One region of the Pseudomonas lundensis genome, then DNA from elsewhere that is predicted to be linked to it. Evidence: predicted binding sites of a transcription regulator. Region 1 holds the regulator's gene; the other holds the start of a gene.
What was found. The regulator LexA, encoded in region 1, represses DNA repair genes until DNA is damaged. The targets are predictions, from matches to a motif close to CTGTNTNNNNANACAG.

Region 1 (5,609 bases):
ATCAGCTTCAGCCCACCCGTGCCCCGGAAAATGCTTACCCGTGGCGGCCATTCCAGCGTCATTCATCCCGCGGATGAACGCACCAGCCAGGGTTGCAGCCCGCTGCGGATCGCCCTCAAATGAGCGGCTACCGACCACGGCACTGCGCTGGTAGTCGAGATCCAGTACGGGCGCGAAACTCAAGTCCAGACCCACTGCTAAGACCTCAGTCGCCATGATCCAGCCGCATTGCTCGGCAAGGTACTCGGCATTGGGGTTATCAGCGATGGCACGCATGGCAGGCAAGCGGACGAACCCCTGGCGCAGGCGTTGAACCCGCCCGCCCTCCTGATCCACCGCCAGCAGCAGGTCGGGGCGAATGGCGCGAATCGATGCGCACAGTTCACGCACCTGACGCGGGTGCTCAATATTTCGCGCAAAAATAATCAGGCCGCCCACTTCAGGCTGGCGCAGCAGGTGTCGATCGTCAGCCGTCAGCCAGGTGCCGGCGACGTCCACCATCAAGGAGCCTTGCAAGGCAGAACTCATGGGTAATCCTTAAAAGAAAGTGCGCGTGCTCCCCGGCCCCGAATGCAGGCAGCGGCGTGCGCGCCTGCGGTGTGGGCAGCAGCCGTGAAGTGGGGACAGGGGAGCAAGGCGGGAATGAGCATGGCGGCAAGCTTAGCGGAACTGCGCAGCCACGCCCACCCGCGTCAGGTCAAAGCTTGGGGTTGGCTTGAGACGTTTTGTTGCGCGGGCGCATTTGTGCCGCCGCCATCGCAGGATCGACCACGCCGCTTTCGGCACGCATGCCAGCGGCCAGAAAAGGCACCATCAAACGCATGACTTGCTCGATCGAGGTGTTAACCCCGAAATCGGTTTCGGCAATTGCGCGCAGCGCCTTGATCCCGGACATGCTGAACGCAGCCGCCCCCAGCATGAAGTGCACGCGCCAGAACAGTTCAATCGGCGGGATTTGCGGCGCCGCTTCATTGACCAGCAGCATGTAACGGCGAAACACCTTGCCATACATGTCTTCAAGATAGCGGCGCAAATGCCCCTGGCTCTGACTGAACGCCAACCCCAGCAATCGCATAAAGATGGACAGGTCGTTGCCGCTGCGCGGCTGAATCACCAACGCTTGCTCCACCAGCATTTCCAGCAGTTCTTCAAGCTCGGGACGGCTGTCCGGCCTGGCCTGACGCCGTTCCAGCTCACGGTCGAGGTTGGCGCAGAAAGGCCCGAGGAAGCGCGAAAAGACGGCCTGGATCAGCGCTTTTTTAGACCCGAAATGGTAATTCACAGCCGCCAGGTTGACCCCGGCCTTGCTGGTGATCAGCCGCAATGAAGTCTCGGCAAAACCTTTTTCCGCGAACAGCTGCTCAGCAGCATCAAGGATACGTTCAACGGTTTCCGACTGGGCCATGTCTACTCCGACTGACAAACACTTAAACAGTTGTTTGAAACATACGTTTCAGTTTGTAAAAAGTCAAGGTGGGCATTCTTTTTGCGACCGGCCAGTCCGGCATTTAACCACAGCCTCGGAGGACGCGATCTGTGCTGATAAAGTAGCCGCCTCACTGCTCATCGACGACCGTCCAGCGGACGGTTAAAAATGGAGCATTGCCAATGAGCCTTCACTGTATATAATCCCAGTCACTGTATAAAAAGACAGAGCGATCAACATGCTAAAACTGACGCCACGCCAAGCTGAGATCCTGGCCTTTATCAAACGCTGCCTGGATGACAACGGCTACCCGCCCACCCGTGCCGAAATCGCACAGGAGTTGGGCTTCAAGTCACCCAATGCCGCCGAAGAACACCTCAAAGCCCTGGCCCGCAAGGGCGCCATCGAAATGACGCCGGGCGCCTCCCGCGGCATCCGGATCCCCGGCTTCGAGGCCAGTGCCGACGAGTCCACCCTGCCCATCATCGGTCGAGTGGCCGCTGGCGCTCCCATACTGGCGCAGGAACACGTTGAAGAGTCCTGCAACATCAACCCGACCTTCTTCCACCCGCGCGCCGACTACCTGTTGCGCGTCCAGGGCATGAGCATGAAGGACGTTGGCATCTTTGATGGCGACCTACTTGCCGTCCACACGTGCCGCGAGGCAAGAAACGGGCAAATCGTGGTAGCCCGTATTGATGACGAAGTAACGGTCAAACGATTCAAGCGAGAAGGCAGCAAAGTCTGGCTGATCGCCGAGAACCCCGATTTCGCGCCGATTGAGGTCAACCTCAAAGAGCAGGAACTGGTTATCGAAGGCCTGAGTGTCGGCGTTATTCGCCGTTAATAAGGAGGCGTCATGCAGTTCCCGCACACATCGCTACCCGCACAACTTCCTTTATTCGAGGCATTCATGGCTCAACCCATGCCCGCCACGATCAAGACCGTGCTTGATTCACCCTGGCGCGCAGAACCTGAAGTTTTCAGTGAACTGTCGCTACGCGGCGCTGCCGAGAACTGCTTGAGCCTGTTGGCCCCCATGCTTCGCGAACTCAGCGAGCAACAAGATGAGCGCTGGCTGACACTGATCGCTCCACCCGCCAGCCTGACGCAAAGCTGGCTGCGCGATGCTGGCCTGAACCGCGAACGCATTTTGCTGCTCCAGCCCAACGGCAACAAGAGCGCTTTGCAATTGACCTGTGAAGCGCTGCGCCTGGGCCGCAGCCACACGGTGGTGAGCTGGATAAACCCGCTCAACAGCACCGCACGTCAACAATTGATTGGCGCAGCCCTGATGGGTCAAGGGCAAAGCCTGAATATTCGATTGGGCTAAACAGCTCCAGCACGGGGCTTCTATAGAACACAGAAGCCAGCCGTTGAACGGTTCAACCGAAACACTCAGTGAAGGATGCGCGGTCCTTCATCCTCTTTATCAAGCTCGCCCTCGGCCAGCCGCCCCGCCATTTGCACCCCAACACTCAACATGGCTTTTGCCACTTCAACATGCTGCCCCTGAAGAAAGGCCTTGGCGTCTTCAGAGAAGTTCAGCGTCACCAAAGACCCCTCGTCCTCAGCCCGGCGCAATTCGATACGGCCGTCAGGCAATTCGACAATTTCTAGAAAGGACGTTGGCATAAAAGTTGGTTCTCCACGAAAGCGCGGGATTATATCAGTCATCCCTCAGGAATTTGCCACGTTCTGTGGCGCTTTAATGACGTCCTGATGAATGACCGTACAGTTTCGAACCCGACTTTTAGCACTCATTGAGTGCATCGCGAAAGCGCAGGGCCATTTTCTTAAGGCTTTGACGCCATTGTTCAAGGGTTTCGTGGCTGAGTGTTTCCTGCACGTCATCTTCCAGACTGACCACGTCAATCAAGGGTTGAAACACATCGGCCTTGACCTTTTTAGGCGCCTGCAAGGGTTGATACAGGGCTGCATGCGCGGCCACTAACTGCGCCAGCCAAGTGCCCGGAGCCCGTACCAGCTCCACCATTTCGGCCAGTTCCGGAATAGCGTTGGCGTCCAATACGTCTTGCGTCAGCAACAACTCCACACGATTAGCGTGAGCCTGCGGTAACCGATAGAAACCCGCAATTTCATGACACAAACCCAGCAGCGCGCCATACAAGTGAAACACTGCCGACTCGCACTCTGCCTGTCGCAATGCTTGCGCGTTCATGGCCCCGCCGTGTGATGCCTTATTCATGGCTTCCAGCGCCAAGCCCGCAAAATAAATTTTCTGATTGGTGCGGGTATAGAGTTCGTGAGCCATACAGGCGCTCCACAGCAAAAGGGTTAGGGCAGGTCGAGCAGTCTCAAGGAAATGAGGTGACAGGCGCAAGGGGCTTCACTCTTCGCGCCCTGAATCTGCGGCAACCGGACTGTTGCCTCTATAGCCTTTGACGCTTAGCGCGGCGTCCGGCGACGAAGTCGTCGCACGAAAGCATCAGCCTCTTGCCTGGCCGAGACCTCAACCACAGGTCAAAAAAAACCGCGCGGGGCATGCAGCCCTCGCGCGGTTTTTAGCCGTTCAGCAACGGATCAAGCGTCTTTGTCTTTGCGCTTGTCTTCAACTTTCCAGCTGGAACCGTCGTAGAACGCGCGCCAGCCTGTCGGCTTGCCGTCCACTTCAGTTTGCACGTATTGCTCCTTGGTTTTACGGCTGTAACGGATCACAGCAGGTCGACCCTCCGGGTCTTTCTTCGGCGCTTCACACAAGAAGTGGTACTTCGGATCGATTTCATCCTTATGCGGAATGATTTCAATCACCAGCGGTGCGCGAGTCTCACGGTTTTTCGGGAACTGACTGGCTGCCAGGAACAGCCCCGACGCACCGTCACGCAGAATGTAGGTGTCGTTGACCTTCTCGCACTTGAGCTCCGGCATTTTCACCGGGTCCATTTTCGGCGGGGCCGCTTCACCGCTTTTCAGCAGCTTGCGTGTGTTTTTACATTCCGCATTGGTGCAGCCGAAGAACTTGCCGAACCGGCCGGTCTTGAGCTGCATCTCGCTGCCGCACTTATCACATTCCAGGCTCGGGCCTTCATACCCTTTGATGCGGTAGCTGCCCTCTTCGATTTCGTAGCCAGCGCAGTCCGGGTTGTTACCACAGATGTGCAGCTTGTGCTTCTCATCCAGCAGGTAAGCATCCATGGCGGTGCTGCAAATCGGGCAACGGTGCTTGCCCAGCAAAACCCGCGACTCAGACTCACCCTCATCGTCCGCTGCGATCTCGTCGCCCGGCACCAGGTTGACGGTGGCTTTGCAACGCTCTTTGGGCGGCAGGCTATAGCCCGAGCAACCAAGGAATACACCGGTCGATGCCGTACGGATCTGCATCGGGCGCCCGCATTCCTTGCACGCAATATCAGTCATCACCGGCTGGTTGGCACGCATGCCACTGTCCGGGTCCGCCGCCACTTCAAGTTTTTTCTTGAAGCTGCCGTAGAACTCGTCCAGCACGTTCTTCCAGTCACGCTCACCGTGCGCCACGTCATCGAGGTTTTCTTCCATACCGGCGGTGAAGCCGTAGTCCATCAGGTCGGAGAAACTCTCGGACAAACGCTCGGTAACGATGTCGCCCATTTTTTCGGAGTAGAAACGGCGGTTGTGCAAGGCCACATAGCCGCGATCCTGAATGGTCGAAATGATGGCTGCATAGGTCGATGGACGACCGATGCCACGCTTTTCCATCTCTTTGACCAGGCTGGCTTCGGAGTAACGTGCCGGTGGCTTGGTGAAGTGCTGGGTCGGATCAAGGTTGATCAGTTTCAACACATCGCCCTGAGCCATGTCCGGCAACACATCGTCGTCGCCCGGCTTGGCAATTTGCGGCATGACGCGGGTGTAACCGTCGAACTTGAGAATGCGGCCTTTGGCGCGCAGCTCAAAATCACCGGCCGCCACACTCACGGTGGTGGACAAATATTTGGCCGGCAGCATCTGGCACGCCACAAACTGGCGCCAGATCAGCTCGTAAAGGCGCTCAGCGTCGCGCTCCATGCCCGACAGCTTGCTCGGGTGCATGTTCACGTCTGAAGGACGAATCGCTTCGTGAGCCTCTTGTGCGCCTTCCTTGCTGCTGTAGACGTTAGGCGCTGGCGGCAGATACGACGCGCCGAACTCACCTTCAATGTAGGTGCGGGCCATTTCAACCGCATCCGCCGACAGGTTGGTGGAG
Region 2 (5,609 bases), 2.3 Mb from region 1:
TACCGCGCAAACGGAACTGCTTGCCGGTCTGAGTACCTTCCGGAATTTTTAGCTTCACCCGACCATCCAGCGTCGGCACTTCAAGCTCAGCACCAAGTGCCGCGTCCGCCACGCTGATTGGCACCTCGCAGAACAAATGCTTGCCATCGCGTTGGAAAATCGCGTGCTCACGCACATCGATCACAACATACAGGTCGCCGGTAGGCCCCCCTTGAACCCCCGCCTCACCTTCACCGGAAAGACGAATGCGGTCACCCGTATCAACGCCAGCAGGCACTTTTACAGAGAGGGTTTTGTACTCTTCGACACGACCCGCACCATGGCAGCTGTCGCAAGGGTCGGAAATGATCTTGCCTTGACCATGGCAACGCGGACAGGTCTGCTGCACGGCGAAGAAGCCCTGCTGCATGCGCACTTGACCAATGCCGCCGCACGTTGGGCACGTGACCGGCGAAGAACCCTTCTTGGCGCCCGAGCCGTCGCACGGCTTGCAATTAACCTGCGTCGGAACACGAATATTGACGGTTGTACCGCGAACAGCCTCTTCCAGATCCAGCTCCAGCGTATAGCGCAAATCGCTACCGCGCTGAGCACCACCCCGGGAGCCGCCACGACCACCGCCAAAGAAATCACTGAACACATCACCGAAAATATCGGAGAAGTTCTGCCCACCAAAACCACCGCCGCCGCCACCCATCTGCGGATCTACGCCAGCATGGCCGTACTGGTCGTAAGCAGCACGCTTGCTTGAGTCCGAAAGCACTTCATAGGCCTCATTGGCCTCCTTGAAGAGCTCTTCAGATGCTTTGTCATCCGGATTGCGATCCGGGTGATGCTTCATTGCGAGACGGCGATAAGCTTTTTTCAGCTCCACCTCGGTAGAGGTGCGTTCAACACCCAAAATTTCGTAATAGTCGCGCTTTGCCATAATTCTTTGCACTCTCAAGGACGTTCGGCAAAACCCTCCCGAGCCTCACCAAACCCGCCAAGCCCGATAGAGATCAGTCTCGACTCACGTCTTTTTCAACGATTTTGGTTTCTGATTAACAGCCAAAGCATTGGCTGACAGGAGCGGTCACTTCAGGCCGAAATACAAGAAAGTTTCGAACCAGACCGCCAGCACCCGACCTTGTCGCATGCTGTAAAAATTCTTCAACTCCAGACACGCCAACGCGGGAGCTAGCTCCCGCGCGGCGACATCCTACCAGTCACCGCTTACGCACGGTCAACCGGCCGACAAACAAGCTGATTACTTGTTGTCTTTAACTTCTTCGAACTCAGCGTCGACAACGTCATCCGCTTTTTCAGCCGAGTCAGCTGGCTTGGACGCTGCGTCCGCAGGGTTCGCTTGCTCAGCGTACATCTTTTGAGCAACCGGAGCCGACACCTTGGACAGCTCTTCAACCTTGGCTTCGATAGCCGCTTTGTCGTCGCCTTTAACAGCAGCTTCCAGAGCCACTACAGCAGCTTCGATCGCAGCTTTCTCTTCCTCGGTTACTTTATCGCCCGCATCGGCGACCATTTTACGGGTCGAGTGCACCAGTGCATCACCCTGGTTACGTGCAGCTGCCAGCTCTTCGAACTTGCGATCTTCTTCAGCGTTGACTTCAGCATCACGCACCATCTGAGCAATCTCTTCCTCGGACAGACCCGAGTTAGCCTTGATCACGATGGACTGAGACTTGCCAGTCGCCTTGTCTTTCGCACTTACGTTCAAGATACCGTTGGCATCGATGTCAAAAGTCACTTCGATCTGAGGCACGCCACGTGGAGCAGGTGGAATGTCAGCCAGGTCGAACTTGCCCAACGACTTGTTCTGAGCCGCTTGCTTACGCTCACCTTGCAGCACGTGAATCGTTACTGCGCCCTGGTTATCGTCAGCTGTCGAGAACACTTGCGATTTCTTGGTAGGAATCGTGGTGTTTTTCTCGATCAGAGGCGTCATTACACCGCCCATGGTTTCGATACCCAAAGTCAGCGGGCTTACGTCCAGCAACAGCACGTCTTTAACATCACCAGCCAGTACCGCGCCCTGGATAGCAGCACCCATGGCAACCGCTTCGTCCGGGTTCACGTCTTTACGTGCTTCTTTGCCGAAGAACTCGGTTACCAGCTTCTGCACCAACGGCATACGGGTCTGACCACCCACCAGGATGACGTCGTTGATTGCACCCACATCAATGCCGGCATCTTTCAGCGCCAGACGGCAAGGTTCGATCGTGCGCTGAACCAGATCTTCAACCAGCGATTCCAACTTGGCGCGAGAGATCTTCACGTTCAAGTGTTTAGGACCGGTGGCATCTGCAGTGATGTAAGGCAGATTCACGTCAGTCGACTGGCTCGAAGACAGTTCGATTTTGGCTTTTTCAGCAGCTTCTTTCAGACGCTGCATCGCCAGCGGATCACCTTTAAGGTTCATGCCGCTTTCTTTCTTGAACTCGTCAACCAGGTAGTCGATCAGGCGGATGTCGAAGTCCTCACCACCCAGGAACGTATCACCGTTGGTAGCCAACACTTCAAACTGATGCTCGCCATCCACTTCAGCAATTTCGATGACCGACACGTCGAACGTACCACCACCCAAGTCATAAACGATGACAGTGTGGTCGCCCTTCGCTTTGTCCATACCGTAAGCCAGAGCAGCCGCGGTAGGTTCGTTGATGATGCGCTTAACGTCCAGACCGGCAATACGACCTGCGTCTTTAGTTGCCTGACGCTGGCTGTCGTTGAAGTAAGCCGGAACTGTAATAACAGCTTCGGTCACTGGCTCGCCGAGGTAGTCTTCGGCGGTTTTCTTCATTTTTTTCAGAATTTCAGCCGAGATTTGTGGCGGTGCCATTTTCTGGCCGTTCACTTCAACCCAAGCGTCACCATTGTCTGCCTTGACGATTTTGTAAGGCACCATCTGGATGTCTTTTTGTACAACTTCTTCGTCAAAACGACGACCGATCAAACGCTTCACCGCGTACAGGGTGTTATGCGGATTGGTCACTGCCTGACGCTTGGCCGATTGGCCAACCAGAATTTCGCCATCGTTGGCGTACGCAATGATCGACGGCGTAGTGCGCGCGCCTTCTGCGTTTTCAATAACTTTTGCCTTGCCATTTTCCAGAACCGACACACACGAGTTGGTGGTGCCCAGGTCAATACCGATAATTCTGCCCATGTTAACTCTCCCTAAATTTGAATTTTTTTGCCGCAGCAGTAATGACCAACTGCGGCATTACTTAAACGCTTGACTTCTAAATGGGGGCCTTGCGACCGATTTCAAGCCTGCTCATCAATTGAAGGCGAAACCGGTGCTGGCGCCTTGCTTACCACGACCATCGCCGGGCGCAGCAGGCGACCATTGAGCTGATAACCCTTCTGGAACACCTTGAGCACGCTATTGGGCTCCACGTCAGCACTTTCCTGCATCGCCATTGCCTGATGATGCTCGGCATTGAACGGTTCGCCGTGCGGATCAATGGCTTCAAGCTGATAACGCTTAAGGGTGTCCTGGAACATTTTGAGCGTCAGTTCGATGCCTTCACGCATCGGACGAATGCTCTCGTCATCAGGACTCGACAGCTCAAGACCACGCTCCAGACTGTCAATCACTGGCAGCAGATCGCCTGCAAATTTTTCCAGAGCGAATTTGTGTGCTTTCTCAACGTCCTGCTCGGCACGGCGGCGGACGTTCTGCAGATCGGCAGCTACGCGCAGAGCCTGATCATTGGCGGCTGCCAGTTGCTCTTCAAGCACCTGCACGCGGGCTACCAGATCTTCGCTTGATGCATCGGCGGCCTGATTAGCGTCTTGGTTCTGCGTATCCATAGTCTGTTCGTCTGCCATAGATTTCTCCTTTCAAACTTTGTCCGCGAATTCAAGTTCGCGCTTGTGCCAAGGTATATGGGGTCGCAATTCTCAGGTTCAAGAGCCAAAAAAAAGGAAGACATGAGTTATCTCGACCCGGTGCTTTCGATCACAAAAAACAAAACGACCTAAAAAACAGGAATTCGGGTGTAAATCGAACTAAGACTGCCCATTGTCAGCCCGCTCAAAAACACTGTATAAATAACCAGACATTACGTTTTGGAGCGGCCCCCATGCTGGTGCACCTGTCCGTACACAACTACGCCATCGTTGAACATCTCGATCTGGAACTCGATCGCGGTATGAGTGTAATCACTGGCGAAACCGGCGCCGGTAAATCGATCATGCTCGATGCGCTGGGGTTAACGCTGGGCGACCGTGCGGACAGTGGCGTTGTACGTCCTGGTGCCGACAAAGCAGACATTCTCGCCACCTTCGACCTGCAGGCAATTCCAGAAGCCCAGGCATGGCTGGCCGAACGGGATCTTGAGAACGACGGGCCCTGCATTCTGCGCCGCGTCATTACCAGCGAAGGTCGTTCTCGCGGCTATATCAACGGCACACCTTGCCCCCAAGGCGATCTCAAAGCCCTTGGCGAGTTGTTGATCGACATTCATAGCCAGCACGAACACCAGTCGCTGCTAAAGCCCGAAACGCACCGCCGACTGCTGGATGAATATGCCGGCGCCACCGACCTGGCGCGGCAAGTCCAGCTGGCAGCACAACGCTGGCGCCAAACCAAACAAGAATTCGAGCACCTCTCCAATTCCGGGGATGAACAGCAAGCTCGCCATCAGTTATTGAGCTATCAACTCGAAGAACTGGACAACCTGGCGCTTGCTGAAAACGAACTGGAAGAACTGGAGCAGGAACACAAAAGCCTCACCAATGCTGAAGCGTTACTTTCAATTTGCCGCCAAGTGGTTGAGCAATGCAGTGAAAGCGACGCAGGCAACGTGCTCAACACCCTGACTGGCAGCCTTAATCGTTTGGCCAGCGTCAATAACAACACCAGCGCACTGAATGAAGCCTCGGATTTGCTTGCCAGTGCCCAGATACAGGTTGAAGAAGCGGTCGGTGAGCTCAATCGTTTTCTCGATCATTTCGATGCTGACCCGCGGCGCCTGCAGTACCTGGAGGAGCGTCTCGACTCGATCTACACCATGGCACGCAAACATCGCGTTCAGCCTACCGAGGTCTATGCCCTGCAACAAAAATTGATGGATGAGCTTGAAACGCTGAACGCCAATGATGAATCCATCGAAAGGCTGGCCAACGAGCTGACAGCGTTTGCACGTCATTATCAAGAGTGCGCGCGCGAGCTCAGCAACATTCGCACTCAGGCCGCTACGCGTCTGGGCAGCGCTGTAGAAGAAGAAATTCAGCGCCTTGGCATGCCGGGAGGCCGTTTCGTCATTGAGTTAAAACCGCAAAACAGCTCCGACCCACAGCCTTTCGGCCTGGAACACGTCGAACTGCTGGTCAGCGCCAACCCCGGACAGCCGCTCAAAGCACTGGCTAAAGTAGCGTCCGGCGGTGAGCTGTCACGTATCAGTTTGGCGATTCAGGTGATCACCGCACAAACCTCGCGCGTTCCGACACTGGTATTCGACGAGGTAGACGTCGGTATCGGCGGTCCAACAGCAGAGATCGTGGGTCAACTGCTACGCCGCCTCGGCGATCGCGGCCAGGTATTGACCGTTACACACTTGCCTCAAGTCGCTGCGCAGTGCCACCAGCATCTGTTCGTGCAC

Region 2: recN (DNA repair protein RecN) is a predicted target of LexA. The motif match lies at 4,049-4,064, and genes of this name have one in related genera.

What each region holds. Positions count from the first base shown of each region.
Region 1 covers NZ_CP062158.2:1,563,241-1,568,849, reverse strand. The annotation lists gene nagZ (beta-N-acetylhexosaminidase) at 1-516, opposite strand, end outside; gene IF654_RS07635 (TetR/AcrR family transcriptional regulator) at 698-1,405, opposite strand; gene lexA (transcriptional repressor LexA) at 1,665-2,273, shown strand; gene sulA (SOS-induced cell division inhibitor SulA) at 2,286-2,759, shown strand; gene IF654_RS07620 (hypothetical protein) at 2,825-3,061, opposite strand; gene IF654_RS07615 (DUF6586 family protein) at 3,180-3,701, opposite strand; gene topA (type I DNA topoisomerase) at 3,971-5,609, opposite strand, start outside.
Region 2 covers NZ_CP062158.2:4,111,959-4,117,567, forward strand. The annotation lists gene dnaJ (molecular chaperone DnaJ) at 1-928, opposite strand, end outside; gene dnaK (molecular chaperone DnaK) at 1,250-3,166, opposite strand; gene grpE (nucleotide exchange factor GrpE) at 3,268-3,834, opposite strand; gene recN (DNA repair protein RecN) at 4,089-5,609, shown strand, end outside.